Regions from separate parts of the Advenella kashmirensis WT001 genome, predicted to be linked through region 3. Evidence: predicted binding sites of a transcription regulator. Region 3 holds the regulator's gene; each other region holds the start of a gene.

Region 1 (4,219 bases), on a different replicon from region 3:
CTCGTTTCTTTAGTGCAGCTAAAGTACGAAACTATCGGCATTTCACCTGCACTTTATCGGCATTCTAGCTGCAAACTACCTCTGTAGCAACAAGATTCAAGAGATTAGATCCAATATGCTTATTTTTTGATCAATCAGGCAACTACTATCGGCATTTCACCTGCACACTATCGGCATTTCACCTGCACAAACTCCCTCGTAAGCCTTTATTCATGCGGGTTTCAAAACCCTTAATAAGCTTTAATAAATAGTAATAAGAACAGGCTCGATATTTTTCTGTGGAAAAGTACCAAATTTGAACGGATTTCCGCCTAACCCTTCGGTCGCTACGCTCCCTTCGCCCTTTGAGGATAAAAGCCTTTTAATTCATGTCCCGCTAAAGCGGGATTTATTAACCCTAACCCCAACACTGAGCAAAGCTAGACTATCCCAGGAAAACCGTAAGGCCCTGGCCGCGGGAACCGTGCCGGTTCCCCTGTCCTCCCTACGCTAACGCTTCGGTCGCGGCCTCGACCCCTTTTGTGGAAACCTACGGTTTCCCCCGCAAACGGCCCCCCTTTCCCTTTCGGTTTGGCAGAATAGGGGGTAATGGAAGTGTAATAATGCGGCTGCGGCATGCGGAGCCGTAGCGTGAGACGTTTTTTCTAACAAACCCGTACCAACCCTTGGGTTTTATAAAAAAACGCTTAAAACGGCTGTAATTAGGCTCTAGCTATCAGCACTTCGTCCCAGTTCGTTGTATATCCCTGACTCTTGCGCTCCTGGCGCATATACCAATGCTCCCGGTCGTGAAACCCGATACTTCCTGTTTTAACGGATCCTCGGCCATATCGAGCATTGATGCCGTCCAGGGCCACCATCAGCTGCGCCCGCTTACCATGCTCTGGTTCCACGGGAAACAGCTCACCCTGGACCGCATCGGCAGGCGATATGTCCATCAGCATGACGCCCGCCTTTTTATATTTGAATCCTGGCCGCCAGATTGCGTCAAGCGCCTTAAGTGCATGTTTGGTAAACACCAGGTTGTCAGCTGTCGGATAGGGCGGGGTGACCAGGCGGCTATTGCCATACTGCTTGCCTTTGTCAAAGGGGCTAGTGCGAATGAATATCTGCATACTGGCGGCCACCGAATTTTGCCCGCGCAGTTTGTTGCAGGCGATGGCGACAAACTCAGACAGGGCGCTTTGCAACCCGGCCAGGTCAGTCATTGGCAAACCAAAGGAACGTGACGAGATTATCTGCTTTTTAGGGTCGGCCACTTCTTCCAGATCGATGCGCGAGATCCCGCGCAGCTCTTGCACGGTCTTACCCACCACAATGGAAAATTCGGCTCTGGCTGCTTCGGGTTTCATGCGGGCCAGGTCAAAAACCGTATAAATGCCCAGCTCGTTTAGCCTTTTGGCAATGCGCCTGCCGATGCCCCAGACTTCACCGACTTCGATATTTTTCATAATGTCGGCCAGCTGGTATCGGTCCAGCTGCGTCAAGTCACACACCCCGGACCAGGACGGCTGCTTTTTGGCAATGTGATTCGCCAGTTTCGCCAGGGTTTTGGTGGCGCCGATGCCCACACAGGTGGGAATCCCGGTTTCGCGCAAGACCGCAGCCCGGATTTTCTGGCTGTAGGCGCTCAGATCCTCGGTAATCCCGGAGAAATCAGCAAAGCTCTCGTCTATGCTGTAGATCTCCTGGCGGGGCGAAAATCGGCTGATAACGCTCATCATGCGGTCGCTCATGTCGCCGTACAGCGCAAAATTGGAAGAAAGTGCCATCAGTCCCTTTTCTTCCAGGTGTTTGATCTCAAACCACGGCTGGCCCATTTTGATGCCCATTGCCTTGGCCTCGTCCGTCCGAGAGATGACACAGCCGTCATTGTTGGACAGCGAGATAAGGGCTTTACCTTTCAGGAACGGCCTAAACACGCGCTCACATGAGCAATAGAAGCAATTGCCGTCAATCAGCCCATAGGTCATAGCATATCCTTGATAACGTGCGTAACAACGCCCCAAATCATCCATTCCTGGCCGGGAACCGGCACTATGTCGGGGTAGGTGAGGTTAGCGGCTTTGAGGCGTATCACACCGTTTTTCTTGTGCAGCCGTTTTACTGTCACATCGCCGTCGATTTCGGCAATAACGATGCTGTTGTGCTTGGCTGTCAGGGATCGATCGACAATCAGATGATCGCCGTCTTCAATGCCTGCCTCTTTCATCGAGTGGCCTTTGACGCACAGGTAAAAGGTGGAGGTAGGGTTCTTGACGAGGATCTCGCCAATGTCGATCCGGTTCACGGCCAGATCCTGGGCAGGGGACGGAAAGCCTGCCGGCGTCTTGCACACAATCAGCCCAACACTGGCCGAGGTTTCCACCAGGGGAAGCAGGTCAAGGTAGGTTTTCATGGCTTAAAAATACTGTATATAAAAACAGTATTATCTACCAAACCAAAGGGCTTTGCTTATGAAAATCTTGATTGTCACAAATACCGCGCCGGGAATAAAAGCACGAATTTAAATAACTAATAGTTCGATATTCCGTTTTGCTCGCACATCGTGAAAATCGTTATCGTTTGATGTCACTAGTGCATTAATTGGAACGTTTACGTCTTCCATAAGGGATCGTAGTATGACGTCCGTGAGGCTGTAATGGCCGCGCCGGTTATCAAAGACGATTTGTAGCGAGTTATTTCGATATGGGAGATCACAGACTAATTGAGCTTTTCCACCCTCAACGTATTTTCTAAAATGTTCAAGGGCAGCTCCTTTTTTATTTTTCGTAAAGCGAGTATTGACGAATTCATACAGAGTAGGCCAAGGAAGCAATAGAGTGTGGGGTCTAAGCTGCGGTTCGAGTTTTAACGCAGAATTATGAAGCGGGTCACGTTCGTCGAACAGTCCGATCCAGTAACAGGTATCAACCAACACTGTCTTTGCCATTTATTCATCGTCCTGTGTCTGCTCTTGATCACCATACCCTTTCCAAGGCGCTCCTTTTCTCTTGCCGATTATGAATCTGCCCCTAATATAACTTGAAGCATCCTCTTCTGGTCGCCAGATCAAATAAACTCGATCGTTGTTTGTGAATTTGACATTGTTTTTTAGTTCTTTAGCCACAAAAGAGGGTACAACCTGATCGTCGGGAATATCAATTTTGCAGTGAGCTAGACTATCCCCGCATTCAGAGGCTTTTTTATTGTCGAGCCATCGGTAAAGCCCCTCGTAATCACCTTGGACTCCCAAATCATAAGATAGCCAAATAGTTTTTATCATCGTTGTGCCGTAAGTCGGTGTAAAGGTTTAAGGATACAGTTTTCTGCTACAGGGCCACATTTTAAGCCTAATATAGTGCCCAATTATTTTAAACCTTCACATCTTCCTGATAGACCAGCTTGTGCGAGCAAGCCTTTTCGCACGCGAAAAAAAACGGGACAACTTGCATTTACGCAAAGTCCCTATCCTGCATCTAGTCCTTTAGTGGTGCTTTTGTGGTTAGTGGCTGGCGCGATACTGTATAGGCTATGCGCATAATATGCATATTCTATGTTCGATATTTGCGAAATATTGCACAATTATTCAGCATCACATGGGAATATTGTGCATTTAAGTGCATTTAAGCGCATTTTGACGCATTAATACTGAATGTGATAGCATAATATATGCTTTTTAATTTAAATACTGCGCATTAATGGGGTTTGGTCTATGCATGTTGATGAATTTATCAAAATGAATGCTTCGGAGAGGTCGGCTAAATATTCACAGCTCACGCCTTTTCGGGAGGCCATTATCAAGCTCAAAAACGAGGGCTTTACGGAGCGAAAAATTCTTGAATTTTTGGCGCTTAATGACGTTGTTGTGAACCAATCGACGTTGCACCGCTTCGTCAAAAGAAATGCAGATAACGAGCCGCAGAAAAAGCAAACTAATATGAGCAAACGGCAGCGGCCAGTCCCAGCTGCTGATGCATCGAGCGAACCCCGAAAACCAGTAGATCCGTCAAAGCCATCCTGGGTGCCGGATCATATCAATGTGGATGAACTCCTGAGTAAGTCCTAATTTCCATATAGCGGGACTTTAGGTTAAATTAACTTTAAGGGTAGGCGGCAGTCTGTTTCATAGAGCAGCGCCGCCTTTGTTGTTTCTATCAGCCTATATTTCAAATGAAATAAAATGACAATCGATATTAATGGCCAGTCTCGCGTGAAAGCCATCACAATTAAACACTTT
Region 2 (4,219 bases), 660 kb from region 3:
ATCCGAGTACTTCACGAGGAGGTTTACGGTTCGAACCCGTACCTGTGGAAGAATTTTCGCCCCGGTATTGCGCTGGCTCGACGGCAGGCTGATAAGTGTCAGCGATGGTCCAGTGCCTACGCGATGTCGGGGTTGTATTTTGCATATGTCTGGTCTGATCATGGCTTTGGGAATGCAGGCGCTGTTCTGACATGGTTGCTAAAATTTTTTTTTGGCAATGCGTTCTTGTCCCAGGCGCGTCCTTATGACAGATGAAAAACAGCAAGCGTAAATCGACCCCAGCTGGTTCTTGAACATGCAAAGCCTCATTTCCCCCTATTATTGAATAAAAAGACGGTGTTCGTCGGATAATAAAAAATCAGCAGTCGTTGCTTTGGCTTATGAGGTACGCCAGACAGCGGCAATGAGCTGGCGCGACATGTTCCTGGTGTATCAGGCGTGATTGGCGGCCGGCTGTTTCTCTTGCAGTATCAGACCGGTTTTATGTGTTGGGGGGATCGTTAAAAAAGAAGAAGACGTGGCAGCGGTGGCCATGGCTTAGCGTGCGTCGATTGCATTTTATGTTGTCAAGCAGTCGGCTTGCCGACCAACGGTGATCTGCCGGATCATATTACATATAAATGGAGTAACGATGCTGGTAACAAGAATTAGAACCTCGCTGGAATATGAGATATTTTCGGCGAGTGAATTTTTTCTGAACATGCTGGTTTCCAAAAAAAGCCAATTGATTCTGGAAGAGCACCTGGGGGTGGATTATATCGACAGCAACGGGAGCATGACGCCTGTTTATTTTCAAAAGAATATTGATGCAATGGGCGGACGCTTCGTATCGTTTCCTGCCCAAGCAGGAACGATTAATGTCGATTATACGGTCAGCGTTGTTACCAATAATGCCAGGCGACTGTCCGAGGCAGCCATTTATCCCATCGGGCGTCTACCAAAGAAAACCATCCCCTGCTTGCGGCCAAGCCGGTATTGTGAATCGGATGTGCTGTCAGCCCAGGTGCAGGCTCTTTTTTGTGCGCAGGGCGACGGTATTGTGCTGGTCGAGTCAATTATTGACTGGATACAGGCAAATATCCAATATGAAGTAGGGTGCTCGGACTCCACCACGTCAGCAGCAGACGTGTTTGAAAAACGCAAGGGCGTATGCCGGGATTTTGCCCATTTAGCCATCACGTTTTGCCGCGCATTGAATATACCTGCCCGTTTTTGCGTGGGATATGTCTATTTTGAAGAACCCCCTCAGGATTTTCACGCGATTTTTGAGGTGTACCTGGGCGGGCGATGGATCAAATTTGACCCCACAAGGCTGGCGCCACCCGATAATCTTGTGGTGATTGCACGCGGCAACGATGCCAAGGATACGCCCTTTGCCACTATTTTCGGCAATATAAAACCCATCCGCATGCGCATCAATATTGAGCAGGAGGATCCGTATTCGGATTTACATTTGAAAGCAGGCGATGAACAGGCGGCGATTATTGGCCGTTAGGGACTGCCAGGCGTCTGTACCATTATGATAAGTGAGGCGAAAAGCGTTTGTCGGACAAGGGAATTGGTGCAATGGCGCCTGTAATATCAGAATCAAGATATTTGAGTCGTGATATCTTGAGTGTAATATCTGGATTATCAGATGGCGGTCTTGGTATTGCCGTTGTTAACACAGGCAAGGCGCCCTGGCTGGCGGCGCCCGGATAATACCGGGCGCCTGTCTGATCGTTATTGCTTTTGTTCTTCCTTGCGGGAGATGACTTTGCCTGTATTGGCATCAATGATCAGTTCATATTTGGTGCCGGGCTTGAGGGTTGTCACTTCATATGACCAGACGTTGTTCTCACGATCAAAATCCACTTCGACCGCTTTGGCGCCGGTTTCTGATTCGGCCGTTTGCACTGCCTGTGCAAGCGTCACTTTTGCCTCACTGATGGCCTGGGCTTCCTGCTGGTGATTCGATTGCGCAGCGGCCATGCCAGGGACGATGATAAACAGTGAAAAAAGCAGGGAAGAGGTCATTTTCATAAGTCATTCCTGAGAGTAAAGGGGAAAAAAACAGCACGACCAGTGTAATACATTTGCGCGCGTGTTGAGGCCGTCTTGATTCTGATACCTGGGTTTTCCGAAGATATGGCGATTTAAAAATACTGTATACTTATACAGTACTTAAAGGAATTGCCATGATGAAAAATACAGCGCAAAAACCCTCCGGAACCCTTGTTGAAACAGCGTCGGACTCTCGCTTTGGCAGTCTGTCTAACGGTAACTTCGAAAGAAATCTCGAAAGTAACCCCGAAAGTAACCCCGAAAGCATCTCTGAAGGCGTGCCCAAAGGGGTTGTCTGTGCTTCGCAATTAGCCGGGCGCTCAGGTGCTCCGGCCGGATTGCCTGCTGCCAGCGCCTTATTCTCAGACGTGTCTTTTTCAGGGGCAAGAGCCAAAGACATGCTGGCGCAACAGGTCGGGCAGGGCGCTGCCTCGTCTTCTATCCTGGCTGCGCCGGAGCGTATTCACCCTTCGCTGTGGCGAGCGTCGCAAATTGCCCGTTCCCCGGGACTTTACGCTCATACCGGCTATCCTGAAATATCGGCCCAATTGCCCGGTGGCGGCTGGCCTCTGGGCAATCTGATTGAGGTCATGACACCCCGTGCCGGTATTGGGGAACTCCAGTTGTTCAAGCCCGTTTTTTGCGGGCACAGGGTGCAGTCGTTGCATCGCGCTTCAACGGCTGTGGGTCTGGACAGCGCCAGCCCCGAGCAACGGCCTATCGTGCTTATTCAGCCACCGTATGCGCCACAGGCTTGTGCGTGGGCGCATTGGGGAGTTGCACCTTCCCGCCTGCTTTGGCTCGCTCCGCAAAGCACGGCCGATGCCCTGTGGGCGGCCGAACATATCCTGAACAGTGGCGCTTTTGCGGCGCTGGTGTTATGGCAACATGCCCTGCGCGATGGCGCCTTGCGTCGCTTGCAATTGGCAGCGCAAAAGGGTGACACGCTATTCGTGCTGGTTCGGGCCCTGTCCGCTGCCCGGCAATCCTCTCCGGCCCCCTTGCGACTTGCGCTGCATCCGGTGCCTACGGGGCTTCACGTGCATATTGTCAAACGTCGTGGCAGTGTCAGTGAACATCCTGTCCATATCTCACTTCATCCGGATGCGTTCGGCAGGGACCTCTATTCTGAGGACGCTGCTGATCCCCATTCCGCTGCTTTTACCGAGTTCCGCCATGCGAACATGGATCGCCGTACATTTGCTGCACCCCACGCTGGACACTCTCTGTCCTGATTGGCGCAACACTGCGGCTGTTGTGATAGATCATGGCCTGGTCCGGGTGTGTTCACCTGCGGCCCGGGCCGCAGGTGTGCAGCCCGGCATGCGCATCAGCGGCGTCAATACCCTGTGTCCCCAGGCTGTGCTTACCGAATATGATGAGCATATTCATCATTCGGCAATCCAGGCGGCATCGCTGGCGTTGTTGCAGTACACGCCCGAGCTTGCGCTGGGAGAACGGGATACCCTGTTGCTGGATGTCACCGCCAGTCTTAGTCTTTTTGGCGGCATCCGGCGGCTTTACCGACGTATCCAGGGTACTTTGCACGGGCTTTGCCTGAGTGCAGGCTGCGCTATTGCGACAACGGCTGGCGGCGCCTGGCTGCTGGCGACCGCTGCGTGCGCGAACTTGCGCCGCTGTCTGAAACCAGGTACCCAGGTTCGTCGGCTGGATGCCTTGCCAGTCGGGTCGTTGCCGGCTGCGCAGCCTTATGAAGCCTGGCTGAGCAGCATTGGCTGTGCACTCTGGGGGCCTTGCGGCAACTGCCACGCGCCGGGTTGCAGCGACGCACCAGCCGGCAGGTTTTGCAGGCGCTTGATGCCGCCTACGGGAACACACCTGAAATATTCAAATGGGTTGTCGCGCCGCTGCAGTTTCAGGGGCGGATAGAGCTGGTTGAGCGAACTGACAATGCAGACGCCGTTGCCAGGGTGGCAGGCCGGCTGATCGAGCAGCTTTGCGGGTGGCTGGCGGGACATCAGCGGGCGGTCACCCAGCTTGTCCTGCTTCTTGAGCATGAGCGTGGTCGTCATGCGCGCGAACCATCCCGGGTGGAATTGGCAACCGCCGCTCCCACCCGGGATCCGGCTCATCTGATGCGCTTGTTGCAGGAGCATCTGCATCATTTGAAACCGGCTGCCCTATTATTGCCGTAACCCTTGATGCGGCCAGAGTG
Region 3 (4,219 bases):
TAATGGTGCTTGACCCTAAATTAGGATGATGCCCATTCTAGATGATTTTTTTCCGATTCAAGACCATATTCTTTACAATATTTGCAAATAGGCAATAAAGCAATTAAGGTAATTAACCCATGCTGCAATTGAAAACAATATTTACAATCGGCATGCTGGCCGGTACTGTCACACTGGCTGGTTGCGCTACGGCGCCGCCAAAAAATGCGGAAGACTTGTGCGCGATATTTCAGGAGAAGCCGCAATGGCACACTGCGGCGCTGGATATGCAGAAAAAATGGGGCGTTCCTATTCCGGTACCCTTTGCCATGATGTATCAGGAGTCGTCATATCGGCACGATGCCAAGCCGCCTAAAAACTATCTGCTGTGGTTTATTCCCTGGGGGCGGGTCAGTTCAGCTTACGGTTATGCCCAGGCCAAAGACGAAGTGTGGGGCGATTACGAACGCGAAACCGGTCAGAGCGCCAGTCGCGATGATTTTGACGATGCGCTGGATTTCATGGGTTGGTATATGTCCAAAGCGCAGGTTCTTAACGGCACATCCAAATGGGATGCTTACGGACAGTACCTTAATTATCACGAAGGCTGGAGCGGCTATCGCAACCAAAGCTACCAGGCCAAAGCCTGGCTTATGCGGACGGCTGAAATTGTGCGGGAGCGGGCGGCTCGCTACACGGCTCAGTATAATCAGTGTCGTAGCCAGTTGATGTAGTGCGATCGCGACTCTGATCCCCAAAAGAACGCAGAGAGATCATCCGGAGTATAGCCAATACCCCGGCTTATAAGCCGTCATGTCGTTATGGCGCTGCTCTCTGCGGTTTGCGCCGCCACACCAGAATGGCATACGCAGCCACACCGGCAATCAAGCCCCAGAACGCCGAGCCCACACCAAAAAAAGAGACGCCGGATGCGGTCATCAGAAAGGTGATAACGCCGGCTTCACGTTCTGATTCCTCGGCCATGGCGCCAGCCAGGCCAGAGGAAAGGGCACCCAGCAGCGCCAGGCCGGCCAGCGAGGCAACGAATGTTTCGGGTATGGCAATAAACAGTGTGGTCACCAACGTCGCAAACAAACCAAAAAATATATAGAATACGCCGCAAACAATGCCTGCCACATATCGGCGTTGCGGATCCGGATGGCATTCCGGGCCGGTGCATATGGCGGCTGTGATTGCGGCCAGGGTGGTGCCGTGCAGGCCAAAAGGAGCAAACAGAACGGTCGAGATACCTGTGGTGGTAATGAGTGGAGAGATAGGTGTATGGTGATATCCGCTAGATTGCAGGACGGCGACACCCGGTGCGTATTGCGAAGCCAGCGCCACAAAAGCCAGTGGAATACCGACCCGACAAGCGCCGGTATTGACAGGCCTGGCACTGTAAACTCCGGAATGACCAGACTGAAACTGAGTACCTGCGTGTTGAGTTGACCCAACGCAATACACACCACAATGCCAGTCAGCAGTGCCGCCAGTACCGCATAACGCGGTATGACGCGCTTGATGATCAGGTAGGCCAGAATGATTGGCAATACCAGCGCCGGGGCCTGTTGCAGAGAGACAAACAGATGGGCGCCAAATGCGAATAGTATGCCGGCCAGCATGCCCGAGACGATACTGCGCGGCACATGCTGCATCAGGCGGGAAAACAGGCCGCTGACGCCAAGCAACACAACCAGCAGTGCGGCAAAGATATACGCGCCAATGATATCGTTGTAGGAATAGTGAGGAAGCGCATCAATAAGCAGCGCCGCACCGCCGGTGGAAAAAGCGCAGACAATGGGCGTGCGGTAGCGGACACTAAGCCAGAGGCCGCACACACCGCTGGTGATGGACATAGCCCAGATCCAGCTTGTCAGTTGCATCTGGCTGAGTCCGCCGGCCTTGGCTGCCTGAATAATAATGGCTACCGGTCCTGTGAGCGATACGAGGACGGTAATTAGTCCTGCTATGGACGCCGAGGTGGAAAAGTCTTTTTTGAAATACTGCCAGGCATTCATAGCTGCACCGAAAGGGAATCAGTGTAGATTATGCGGCCGGATGAGCCGACTGCAATCCCTTCGATGGCAAAATCATTTTCATCTGAGACGATAATGGGGAGAAATCGTCGTTTTCAGGCAGCAGTTCGACAATACGTCCCCGGCGATTAAAGCGCTTGACTGTCACTTCATCGTCAATACGGGCAACCACGATCTGGCCATTGCGAGCATCTGGCGAGCGTTTGACTGCCAAAAGATCGCCGTCCATGATGCCGATGTTTTGCATACTCTGACCCTTGACCGTGAGCAGATAATCGGGCTGCTGCTCGAAAAGAGATGCATCTACCGACAGTTCGCGATGGATATGTTCGGTGGCCAGGATAGGGCTGCCGGCGGCCACCTTGCCGACCACGGGCAATATCAGCTGGCGCAGACTGTCGGCCAGGGAAACGCCGGCACTGGCGGGTGCGCTGCCGGACGGCGCGCCTGCTGTTGCCGATTCGGTATCTTCAACAAGGCGGATGCCGCGCGAAGCGCCTGCCGTCAGCGTAATGGCCCCTTTTCGAGCGAGCGCCCGCAAATGGTCTTCCGCGGCATTGGGAGACTTGAATCCCAGCGCCGCTGCAATTTCTGCGCGAGTTGGGGGAAAGCCGGTACGATCCACGGCGGCTTTGATCAGATTCAAAATTTCCTGCTGGCGCGCGGTAAGTTTCAGGCTCATGATTCCCCGTAATGAAAGAGACAGAATAAAAAACGGACTGTATGTATATACAGTCCGTATTCTGACGCATTCACCAGCGGTTGGCAAGCGTTTTCAGTGACAAATTGCCTGCAGGCCGCGGATTTGCGACGCTACTGATTACAGCACGGCAGCAATCGCCTTTACCACGCTGTCAATGTTACGACTATTGAGCGCAGCGACGCAGATACGTCCGCTGTTGACCGCGTATATGCCGTGCTCATTGCGCAGGCGCTCCACCTGCTCTTTGGTCAGGCCTGAATAGGAGAACATACCGCGCTGGGACATGACGAAACTGAAGTCCTGTTTGACGCCGGCGGCATTCAGTTTGTCTGTGAGCTGCTTGCGCATGTCGCGAATGCGCTCGCGCATTTGCGCCAGTTCGCTTTCCCATTGGGCGAACAGTTCCGGCGTATTCAGAATCTGCGCCACCACCATACCGCCATGAGTAGGAGGGTTGGAATAGTTGGTGCGGATAACCCGCTTGATCTGACTCAGGACGCGTGTTGCCTCATCCTTGCTGGTTGTTACCACTGTGAGTGCGCCCACACGTTCGCCGTACAGGGAGAAGGATTTGGAGAATGAGGAGCTGATGAACATAGACATACCCAGATCAGCAAACAGGCGCACCACGGCAGCGTCTTCCTGCAGGCCTTCGCCAAAACCCTGATAGGCGATGTCCAGGAATGGCACCAGGTTGCGCTCCTTGACCAGGGTGGCAATTTGTTGCCATTGTTCCAGGCTCGGGTCAACGCCGGTCGGATTGTGGCAGCACGCATGAAGCACGATGATGGACCCTTGCGGCATGGCTTTGACCGCGGCCACGAATCCGTCAAAATTCAAGCCGTGAGTGGCCGGGTCATAATAGCTATAGGTTTGTACGTTGAAGCCCGCGCGCTCGAACAACGCCCGGTGGTTTTCCCAGCTCGGGTCGCTGATATAAACCGTTGCATCCGGTTGCAGCTGTTTCAGAAATCGGCGCCGATTTTCAGTGCCCCTGTGCCGCCCAGTGCCTGAAAAGTAAGGGCGCGGCCTTCAGTGATGACATCGGCGTCCTTGCCGAAAAGCAGTTCCTGCGCGCCCTTGTTGTAATTTCCGATGCCTTCAATGGGCAGGTAGCCGCGTGCTGCATGCGCCTTCACACGCTGATTTTCGGCTTCCTGAACTGCCTTGAGCAGGGGAATCTTGCCATTATCATCGTAATAAACGCCTACACCCAGATTCACCTTGGTATCACGGGTATCGGCGTTGTATTGTTCATTCAGACCCAGAATCGGATCACGGGGGGCGAGCTCGACGGCATTGAAAAGAGTGGTCATCGTAATAAGAAGAGGTAAGGTTGCAGGGAAGGTCAATTAAAGTGGATAATGAACGATTGTACGCCTAAATCAGTGCCAATTTAACCCTGGATGCACAATCTATGAGCGAAGCCGGATTTATCGAATTTGCCGACAGCCCGTTTCAGCTATACCAGCCCTACCCGCCAGCAGGGGACCAACCCGCC

Evidence for each region. Region 3 encodes LexA, which represses DNA repair genes until DNA is damaged. Its sites were predicted from a motif close to ACTGTATNNNNATACAGT; they were not measured.
Region 1: a site for LexA is predicted at 2,410-2,427, ahead of TKWG_RS20765 (LexA family protein). Genes of this name have one in related genera too.
Region 2: a site for LexA is predicted at 2,144-2,161, ahead of imuA (translesion DNA synthesis-associated protein ImuA). Genes of this name have one in related genera too.

Annotation. Positions count from the first base shown of each region.
Region 1 is NC_017965.1:35,652-39,870, reverse strand. Features, by position in the region: gene TKWG_RS20770 (Y-family DNA polymerase) at 702-1,973, opposite strand; gene TKWG_RS20765 (LexA family protein) at 1,970-2,398, opposite strand; gene TKWG_RS20755 (hypothetical protein) at 2,933-3,265, opposite strand; gene TKWG_RS20750 (hypothetical protein) at 3,695-4,048, shown strand.
Region 2 is NC_017964.1:1,207,671-1,211,889, forward strand. Features, by position in the region: tRNA gene TKWG_RS05710 (tRNA-OTHER) at 1-49, shown strand, start outside; gene TKWG_RS05715 (transglutaminase-like domain-containing protein) at 632-1,495, shown strand; gene TKWG_RS05720 (PepSY domain-containing protein) at 1,723-2,022, opposite strand; gene imuA (translesion DNA synthesis-associated protein ImuA) at 2,178-3,278, shown strand; gene TKWG_RS24605 (Y-family DNA polymerase) at 3,301-3,933, shown strand; gene TKWG_RS24610 (DNA polymerase Y subunit UmuC family protein) at 3,975-4,199, shown strand; gene TKWG_RS24615 (hypothetical protein) at 4,217-4,219, shown strand, end outside.
Region 3 is NC_017964.1:1,866,479-1,870,697, forward strand. Features, by position in the region: gene TKWG_RS08725 (AI-2E family transporter) at 1-1, opposite strand, end outside; gene TKWG_RS08730 (transglycosylase SLT domain-containing protein) at 120-713, shown strand; gene TKWG_RS25930 (benzoate/H(+) symporter BenE family transporter) at 799-1,443, opposite strand; partial or broken gene TKWG_RS25935 (benzoate/H(+) symporter BenE family transporter) at 1,410-1,997, opposite strand; gene lexA (transcriptional repressor LexA) at 2,026-2,697, opposite strand; partial or broken gene TKWG_RS08745 (amino acid aminotransferase) at 2,836-4,034, opposite strand; gene uvrB (excinuclease ABC subunit UvrB) at 4,136-4,219, shown strand, end outside.